DNA from 2 places in the Rhodobacter sp. 4.3.4 genome. Region 2 is predicted to be linked to the other one. Evidence: riboswitches for the same ligand, from Rfam matches in the RefSeq annotation. Region 2 holds a riboswitch; the other holds the start of a gene.
What was found. Region 2 has a riboswitch for thiamine pyrophosphate ahead of thiB (thiamine ABC transporter substrate binding subunit). Riboswitches for the same ligand answer to the same signal wherever they lie in the genome.
Positions count from the first base shown of each region.

Region 1: another riboswitch for thiamine pyrophosphate. It lies ahead of thiC (phosphomethylpyrimidine synthase ThiC); the one in region 2 lies ahead of thiB (thiamine ABC transporter substrate binding subunit).

Region 1 is NZ_CM178967.1:1,288,520-1,293,206, reverse strand. It holds gene thiC (phosphomethylpyrimidine synthase ThiC) at 1-1,515, opposite strand, end outside; TPP riboswitch at 1,617-1,745, opposite strand; gene rarD (EamA family transporter RarD) at 1,848-2,732, opposite strand; gene AC4PTB_RS06215 (tryptophanase) at 2,957-4,321, shown strand; gene AC4PTB_RS06210 (superoxide dismutase) at 4,602-4,687, opposite strand, start outside.
Region 2 is NZ_CM178967.1:2,647,999-2,652,685, reverse strand. It holds gene AC4PTB_RS13010 (thiamine/thiamine pyrophosphate ABC transporter permease ThiP) at 1-565, opposite strand, end outside; gene thiB (thiamine ABC transporter substrate binding subunit) at 541-1,530, opposite strand; TPP riboswitch at 1,570-1,672, opposite strand; gene AC4PTB_RS13000 (DNA polymerase III subunit chi) at 1,747-2,199, opposite strand; gene AC4PTB_RS12995 (leucyl aminopeptidase) at 2,204-3,670, opposite strand; gene lptF (LPS export ABC transporter permease LptF) at 3,836-4,687, shown strand, end outside.

The DNA.
Region 1 (4,687 bases), 1.4 Mb from region 2:
CGCCGGATGCCCCTTGGCCAGATCGGCGGCATGGGCGGCGATCTTGTAGGTGATCACCCCCGTTTTCACGTCGTTCCGGTCGGGCAGGCCAAGATGCTCCTTGGGCGTGACGTAGCACAGCATCGCCGTGCCGAACCATCCGATCATCGCGGCGCCGATGCCGCTGGTGATATGGTCATAGCCCGGGGCAATGTCGGTGGTCAGCGGCCCGAGGGTGTAAAAGGGCGCCTCGCCACAGTCGCGCAGCTGCCGGTCCATGTTTTCCTTGATCTTGTGCATCGGCACATGGCCCGGCCCCTCGACCATCACCTGGCAATCCCTGGCCCAGGCGATCCGGGTCAGCTGGCCCAGGGTTTCCAGCTCGGCGAATTGCGCCGCGTCATTGGCATCGGCGATCGAGCCCGGCCGCAGCCCGTCGCCCAGGCTGAAGGCCACGTCATAGGCGCGGGCGATCTCGCAGATTTCGTCGAAATGCTCGTAAAGGAAGCTCTCGCGGTGATGATGCAGGCACCATCTGGCCATGATCGCCCCGCCGCGCGACACGATGCCCGTCACCCGGCCCACCGTCATCGGGATCATGTGCAACCGCAGCCCGGCATGGATGGTGAAGTAATCCACTCCCTGCTCGGCCTGTTCGATCAGCGTGTCGCGGAACACCTCCCAGCTCAGGTCTTCGGCGATGCCGCCCACCTTTTCCAGCGCCTGATACAGCGGCACCGTGCCGATCGGCACCGGGGAATTGCGCAAGATCCATTCGCGAATGGTGTGGATGTCCTGGCCCGTCGACAGGTCCATCACCGTATCCGCGCCCCAGCGGATGGCCCAGACCATCTTTTCGACCTCTTCGGCCATCGACGAGGTGACGGCGGAATTGCCGATATTGGCGTTGATCTTCACCAGGAAGTTGCGCCCGATGACCATGGGTTCGGCCTCGGGGTGGTTGATGTTGGCGGGAAGGACCGCCCGGCCCCGCGCGATCTCGTCGCGGACGAATTCGGGGGTGATGAACGCCGGAATCTCGGCGCCGAAGCTCTCGCCGTCGCGGGCCAGTGCCTGCTGCGCGGCCTTGCGTCCCAGATTCTCGCGGATGGCGACGAATTCCATTTCCGGCGTGACGATCCCGGCCCTTGCATAGGCCAGCTGCGTCACCGCCTGCCCACCCCTCGCCCGGCGCGGCCGCGGGGGCTGCGGGAAATCGGGCGCCTGCCGCGCGGTTTCGGCACCGGCCTGCTGCCGGGGCGGCGCGGCGCTTCGGGCACAGGTCTCGGTATCGCCCCGCGCGGCGATCCAGGCTTCGCGCAGACGCGGCAGGCCGCGGTCAATGGCGATCTCGGCTTTCGGGTCGGTATAGGGGCCGGAACTGTCGTAGACGGTGACGGCGGGCTCCCCTGCGGTCGGATGCAGGTCGATCTCGCGCATCGGCACGCGGATCTCGGGGTGGCGTTCGCCCGCATGCCAGACGCGGCGCGAGCCGGGCAGCGGGCCCGTGGTGACGGTTGGGGTCAGGTCTTTCATCGGTCGGAGCCTCCAGAGCTCAAGGCGTAGGAGACCCAGTTCCGCGTCGAATGGGAGGACCGGCAGGAAGCTTCCCTTCCCACGAAACCGGGGGCGGGGCGCGCGCGGCCTGTGCACCATCCCTACGCCAGTGTGAACTGGATCAGGTTCATCGGGTCACTGCGCTGCGCGGCATCGGTTTCCGGCCAGCAGTATCTCAGCCTCTTGTCGAGACCCCCCGGGTGAGGGCGCCAAGGTCGCGCTTCTGCCGGAAGTTGTCAACCTCTGCCGCCCGGCAAAGCCTGCCCCCGCGGGATGTTGCGCCCGTTCGGGTCGCGGCGGGACAGCGCCCCCTAGCCGCGCGCCCGCAGCGCCGCAGCCGAATACAGCGCCAGCGCCCCCCAGATCAGCGCAAAGGCGATGGCATGGGCGCGGGTGAAGGGCTCGGCGAAGACCGCGACCGCAACCAGGAATTGCAGCGTCGGATTGAGATATTGCACCAGCCCGATCGTCGCCATCCGCACCCGCTGCGCGGCATAGGAAAACAGCATCAACGGCCCGCCGGTCATCAGCCCGGAAAAGGCCAGCATCAGCGAATGGCCAAGGTCATCGCCGAAATGCCCGGAGCCGGGCGCGCGGCCAAACCAGCCAAAATGCGCCGCCGCCAGCACCAGCCCGGCCAGCGGCGCCAGAAGCACCACCTCGGCCAGCACCGAGACCACCGAAGGCACCGAAAGCTTCTTCTTCAAAAGCCCGTAAAATCCGAAGCTGCCCGCCAGAAGCAGCGCGATCCAGGGCGCCGCGCCCAGCGCCCAGGTCAGCCAGCCCACCGCCGCCGCCGCGACCGCCACCGCCACCGCCTGCGCCCGCCCCATCCGCTCGCCGTAAAACACCATGCCCAGCGCCACCGCGACCAGCGGGAAGATGTAATAGCCCAAGGACGCCTCGACCGCGCGGCCGTTCTGCACCGACCAGATGAAGCCGAACCAGTTCAGCGAGATCACCACCGCCGCCGCCGTCACGATGCGCAGATTGGCCCCCGAAAGCGCGCGCGCCAGAACCGCGCCCTGCCCCTGCACCGCCACCACCGCGCCCAGAAACACCACCGACCAGAGCGTGCGATGGGCAAGCACTTCCAGCGGCGGCACCTCGGAAAGCGCCTTGTAATAGATCCCCGACAGACCCCAGACACAACAGGCGGCCACCATCGCGACAAAACCCTTCGTGGTGTCCGTCATCCGCATCTCCCCTGCGCCAAGGCGGCCACAGAACCCCGCCCCGGGGCGTCCGTCAATCCCGATCCCACCGCCTGACTTGACGGAAATGACGCGCGATGCAAGATTTCATCCTGCAACCTCTTTGGGCGTCGAGCGCGGTCCGGGTCTTCGGGCAACCGCGACGCTGCGGCCCCATCGTGCGACGGTTGCCACGGCTTCATGGGGCCATCGACAGGAGCCCCGTGATGAAAACCATCATCGAACCTTTCCGCATCAAATCGGTCGAGCCGATCCGCCTCACCTCGCGCCCCGAGCGTGAACGTCTGGCGCGCGCGGCCGGCTACAACCTCTTCGGCCTGCACTCGGATGACGTGCTGATCGATCTTCTGACCGACAGCGGCACCGGCGCGATGTCATCGCTGCAATGGGCCGCCATGATGCAGGGTGACGAAAGCTATGCCGGTTCGCCCAGCTTCTTCCGCTTCGAGGCGGCGGTGCAGAACCTGATGCCATTCAAGCACATCATCCCGACGCACCAGGGCCGCGCGGCAGAAGCGATCCTGTTCTCGATCTTCGGCGGGCCGGGCAAGCGCATCCCCTCGAACACGCATTTCGACACCACGCGCGGCAATATCGAGGCCTCGGGCGCCATGGGCGACGATCTGGTAATTGCCGAGGGCAAGGACCCGCAAAGCCTGCATCCGTTCAAGGGCAACATGGATCTGGCGCGGCTCGAGGCTTACCTTGAGGCGCATCACGCCGAAGTGCCGCTGGTGATGATCACCATCACCAACAATGCGGGCGGCGGCCAGCCGGTGAGCCTTGCCAATATCCACGCCGTGGCCGATCTGGCGCATCGGTATGGCAAGCCTTTCGTCATCGACGGCTGTCGCTTTGCGGAAAACGCCTGGTTCATCAAGACCCGCGAGGCGGGGCAATCAGAGCGCTCGATCCCCGAGATCGTGCGCGATTGCTTCGCGGTGGCGGATGGCATGACGATGTCGGCGAAGAAGGATGCGTTCGGCAATATCGGCGGCTGGCTGGCGCTGAACGATGACGATCTGGCCGAGGAGGCGCGCGGCCATCTGATCCGCACCGAGGGCTTTCCGACCTATGGCGGGCTGGCGGGCCGCGATCTGGACGCGCTGGCGCAGGGTCTGGTCGAGATCGTCGACGAGGATTACCTGCGCTACCGCATCCGCACGCATCAATATATCGTCGAGCGGCTGGATGCGATGGGGGTGCCGGTGGTGAAGCCCGCGGGCGGGCATGCGGTCTTCATCGACGCGCGGGCCTGGCTGTCGCAGATTCCGCCGCTCGAATATCCGGGGCAGGCTTTGGCCGTTGCGCTTTATGAGATCGCCGGGGTGCGGTCGTGCGAGATCGGCACGGCGATGTTCGGCCGCCAGCCGGACGGGTCCGAGAAACCGGCGGCGATGGATCTGGTGCGGCTCGCCTTCCCGCGCCGGACCTATACGCAAAGCCATGCCGATTACATCATCGAGGCCTTTGAGGAGCTGGCGGCAACCAAGGACAGCCTGCGCGGCTACCGGATCGTCAAGGAGCCGAAGCTGATGCGGCATTTCACCTGCCGGTTCGAGAAGCTCTGAGCCGGTTTCGGGCGGATCAGGAAAGGCACCGCCTTTCCCCGCCCGCGCGGGCAACGCCTGCCGCAGGGCCGTCAGCCCCAAGCGCGACAGAGGCCAGCGCCCAGCCCCGGCGGGCGAGAAGCGCCCGCCATGGGCGGGGCGGGCGCTGGCCGAGGGCCTTTGGGCCCCCGGCGGTCACGGGGCAACTGGTCTGCGTGGCTTCGGCAATGGCCTCAGCCAAAGAGAGGTCAAAACAAAACCGGCCCCCGCGGGGGCCGGTTTCTTCATCCGTCTGTCCGCCTCACAGACGCGAGGCGACGTTTTCCCAGTTCACCAGCTTGTCGAGGAAGTTGGTCAGATAGGCCGGGCGCTTGTTGCGGAAGTCGA
Region 2 (4,687 bases):
CCCCGGGCAGGACGGCGCGCAGCATCCGCGCCTCCAGATGCCGTGCGATCTGCGCCGGGCCAAGGCCAAGCGACAGCGCCAGCCGCACCCGCTCGGCCGGGATCGCCTGCCAGCCCTGCAGCAGCATCCGCGTCGCCAAGGGCAGGTTCAGGAACAGATGGCCGATCACCACCCCCCAGGGGCCGTAAATCGAGACCCCGGGCAGGCCAAGGGCGTCAAGCGCGCCATTGAGCAGCCCGCGACGGCCGAAGATCGCCAGAAGCCCCATCACCGCGACAAGGGTGGGCAACAGGAACGGCGCCCCAAGCGCCGCGATGAACAGGCTGCGGCCGGGAAAGCGGCGCCGGTGCAGCGCCCGGGCGAGCGGGATCGCCAGCAGGCAGGAGAACAGGGCCGAGAGCCCGGCCTGCCAGAGCGTGAAGCGCAACGCCTCCAGATCGGCGGTGGTCAAAGCCGAAAGCCCCCCGGCGCGGAGGATCACCGCGCCGAGGGGGGCCAGCACCAGCGCGGCCACCAGGACCGCCGCCGATGCCGCCGGGATCATTTGCCGAAATTCGCGCGCCATTCTTCCAGCGCCGGGCCGCGCAGCGCCTCGGCCTCGGCTTCGCTGTAAAAGAAGGTTGTCGCGGGCCGGGGCAGGGTGGCGAAGCCCTCGGGCAGGACGCCCGGTTTCTCGATCACCGGATAGGACCAGTTCGCCGTGGCGATCATGCCCTGAAACGTATCTGACAGGACGTAATCCATGAATTTCTGTGCCAGCTCCGGCTGATCCGAGGTTTTCAGCTGTGCCACGAGCTCGGTGTAGAAATAATGCCCCTCGGGGAAGATCGCCGCCGCCTTGCTGTCATCCTGTTCGGCGATGCGGTGATAGGCGGGCGAGGTGGTGAAGGACAGCACCATGTCGGCCTCGCCCTCGGTGAAAAGCCCGTAAGCCTCGGACCAGTCCTGCGTCACCGTCAGCACCTTGGGCGCAAGCTTCGCCCAGGCCTCGCCGGCCTTGTCGCCATAGATGTGCTTGACCCAAAGCAGCAGCGCGAGGCCGGCGGTCGAGGACCGCGGGTCCTGAATGACGACCTTGAAGGCGCCTTCGGGGGCGTCGAGCAGCTCGGCAAAGGATTTCGGCGGGGTGGTCAGTTTCGTCTTGTCATAGACAAAGGCGACCTCGGACCAGTCGAAGGGCAGGAACGTGTCATCTTCCCAGGTGATCGGCAGGGTCAGGCGCGACAGATCCTGATGATGGGGCGCAAACAGGCCCGTGGCGCGGGCGCGGGCGGTGATGTCGGTATTCAGCCCGATTGCCACATCGGCCTCGGTCTTCTCGCCTTCCAGCATCAGCCGCGGCAGCACATCGCCCGCGACGAAGCGCAGATCGCAGCCGCACTCGGCCTCGAAACCCTTTTCAATCGCCGGGCCGGGGCCCCATTCACTGGTAAAATACTCGGGCGCATAGACCGTCAGGACGGGTTTGTCCTCGGCCAGAGCAGGGGTTGCGGCAAGCACGCAACCCGCCAGCATCAGAGCAGTTTTCATCTTTCTCTCCAATGGCTTGACGGGCGGGGTCAGGCCGGGAGAGCGCCCGGATACCTTCCCTCCGCCGGTCTTAACCGGTTCAGGTTCAACGGGTTTGCGCAAGCGCATCTCAGCCCCTGTCAGAGCACCCCGAGGTGGGACGGGACCATAAGGCCCGGCGCGAAAGCCGCAAGCGAAAACTGTGTTTTGCGGGGGGCGAGGGGGCGGGGCGGGGCGCTACTTTTCGGCCTTCTTCTGCCAGCGCCCGCTTTCCTCGCTCCAGTATTGCGCCGCGGTGCCCGCCCCGGTCAGCGCCTTCCACTGATCGCGGGCACGGGCGACGGCGGTTTCGTCGCGGCCGTCAAACAGGATCCAGACCCGTTCGGCCGCCGCCACCTCGGCGGGGGTGACCTCGGCGCCGTCAAGGGTCATCACCGCCTGCCGCCCCTCGGGGCGCGGGGTGGTGGTCAGCAGCACGGGTTGCAGCGCATCATGCGGCCCGCCCGCCAGCCCGTGCGGCAGGAAGTCTTCCTCGGGGCCAAGCCAGAGTTTCTGGTCAAGCCAGTCCATCCGCTCGGGGGACACCCCGCGCAATTCCACCCGCCAGCCCTGCGCCAGCGCGCGGGTGAGCAGCGTTTCGACCACCCCTTCGACCGGCGACTGGGTGACGTGATAGAACAGCGCGGGCATGGGCTCAGGCCTCGAAGCGGCTGCGGATCAGCCGGTCGAGCGTCATCACCCCCCAGCCGGTCGCGCCCTTGGGGGCCAGCGGGCTTTCGCCCGGCGGCAGTGCCACGCCCGCGATGTCGATATGGCACCAGGGCATATCGGGCTTGATGAAGCGCTTCAGGAACGCCGCCGCGGTGATCGCGCCGCCCCAGCGCCCGCCGGAGTTCTTGATATCGGCCAGACGCGACTTGATCAGCGGATCATAGCCGGGCGTCAGCGGCATCGGCCAAGCGCCTTCGCCCTCGGCCTTCGCGGCGCTCAGAAGATCGCCCGCAAGCTTGTCGTCATTGCTGAAAATGCCCGCATGATCATGGCCAAGCGCCACGATGATCGCGCCGGTCAGCGTCGCCAGATCGATCACTGCGGCGGGGGCGAAACGCTCCTGCGCATACCAAAGCACATCGGCCAGAACCATCCGCCCCTCGGCATCGGTGTTGACCACTTCGATCGTGTCGCCTTTCAGGCTCTTGACGATATCGCCCGGCCTTTGCGCCCGCCCGTCGGGCATGTTCTCGACCAGACCGACCAGCCCCACGACATTGGCGCGGGCCTTGCGCAGCGCCAGCGTGCGCATCACGCCCGCGACAACGGCCGCGCCACCCATGTCCATCGTCATTTCTTCCATGCCCGCCGCGGGTTTGATCGAGATGCCGCCGCTGTCGAAGCAGACGCCCTTGCCGACCAGCGCCAAGGGCGCGGCATCGGGCTCGCCGCCCTGCCAGCGCATCACCACGACCTTCGACGGGCTGGCCGACCCTTGGCCCACCGCCAAGAGCGCGCGGAAGCCGAGTTCCTCCAGCGCGTCCTCGTCGAGGATCTCGACTTCAAGGCCCAGCTCGTGCATCGCCGCCAGCCGCGCGGCGAAATCGTCGGTGGTCAGGATATTGGCCGGTTCGTTCACCAGATCGCGGGTGAAAAAGACGCCTTCGGCCAGCGCGGCATGCGGCGCGGCCGCGGCGGCGACGGCCTCGGGGGCCGCCACCATCATCTCGACCGGGCCGAAGGGCTTTTTCGGCTCGCTCAGGTAATCGAAACGGTAGGCCCGCAGCGCCAGACCAAAGGAAATGTCGGCGGCGCGCGGATGCGCTTCGGCAATCACCAGAGCGCCTTTCTCGCCAAGCCCCTTGGCGATGCTTGCGCCCGCCTTGCGCGCCTCGGCCACGCCGGCGCGGCGGTCCAGCTTCACCAGGGCCAGCGTCTCGCAGGCCAGCCCGCCCGGAAAGCCCAGATCGAGCGAATCACCCACCGCCAGCTTGCCCCAGCCCTCGGAGGCCAGCGCCCGCCGCACCGCGCCCCGCGTCAGCCGGTCCAGCTTGCGCCCCATCACGCCGAGCTTGCCCTCGGGCGGCACGATCAGCGCCAGACGGCCTTCACGGGCGGCAAGGGTCTCGGCATCGGAGGCGGTGAAACGAAGGGCGACGGGGTGGATCATGGCAGTCCCTGCGGCTGGTTGGTTCGGCGCAAGCCTAAGCGGCGCCACCGCGCTTGTATAGCCGTGCGATGATGGGCGGGAAGCTGCACCGGCCCGGGTCTTCGGGCTTTTCCCGGCTGTGATCCCGCGCTAGAGAGGGGCAAACCCCGCGGGAGAGATCCGACATTGAAACGCCTGGACCGATATCTCCTGTCCCAGCTGATGGCGATCTTCGGATTCTTCGCGCTGGTGCTGGTCTCGGTCTATTGGGTGAACCGGGCGGTGCTTTTGTTCGACAAGCTGATCGGTGACGGCCAGTCCGCCTGGGTGGTGCTGGAATTCACCGCGCTGACCCTGCCCAAGGTGATTTCGCTGGTGCTGCCGGTGGCGGCCTTTGCCGCCGTCCTTTACGCGATCAACCGGCTTTCGGGCGAATCCGAGCTGGTGGTGATGCAATCGGCGGGGGCGAGCCCGTGGCGGCTGGCGCGGCCGGTCGCGGTCTTCGGGCTGATTGTCGCGGCGCTGATGCTGGTGCTGGTGCATGAGCTTGTGCCCGCCGCCCGCGCGCGGCTGGCCGAGCGGCAGGCGCAGGTGTCGCAAGATGTCACCGCGCGCTTTCTGACCGAGGGCAGTTTCCAGACCCCCACCGCGGGCATCACCGTCTATATCCGCGAGATTTCCGATCTGGGCGAGCTTCTGGACATTTTCCTTTATGATGCCCGCGGCGAGAGCGCCGAGACGATCTATACCGCCGAAAAGGCGCTGATCGTGCCCTCGGAGGCCGGGCCGAAGCTCGTCATGTTCGATGGCACGGCGCAGACGCTGCGGCCTTCGGACGGCTCGCTGGCGCTGACGCGCTTTGCCGATTTCACCTATGATCTGGGCGGCGCGATCGGCACCGGCCTGCGCGGGCGCATCGACTGGGAAGAGGTGCCCAGCCGCGATCTGATCGCGCCGGGGCCGGAGCTGCTGGCGGCGACCGGCTCGACGATGGCGGCGGCGCGGCTGGAGTTGCATGACCGGCTGGCGCAGCCGCTT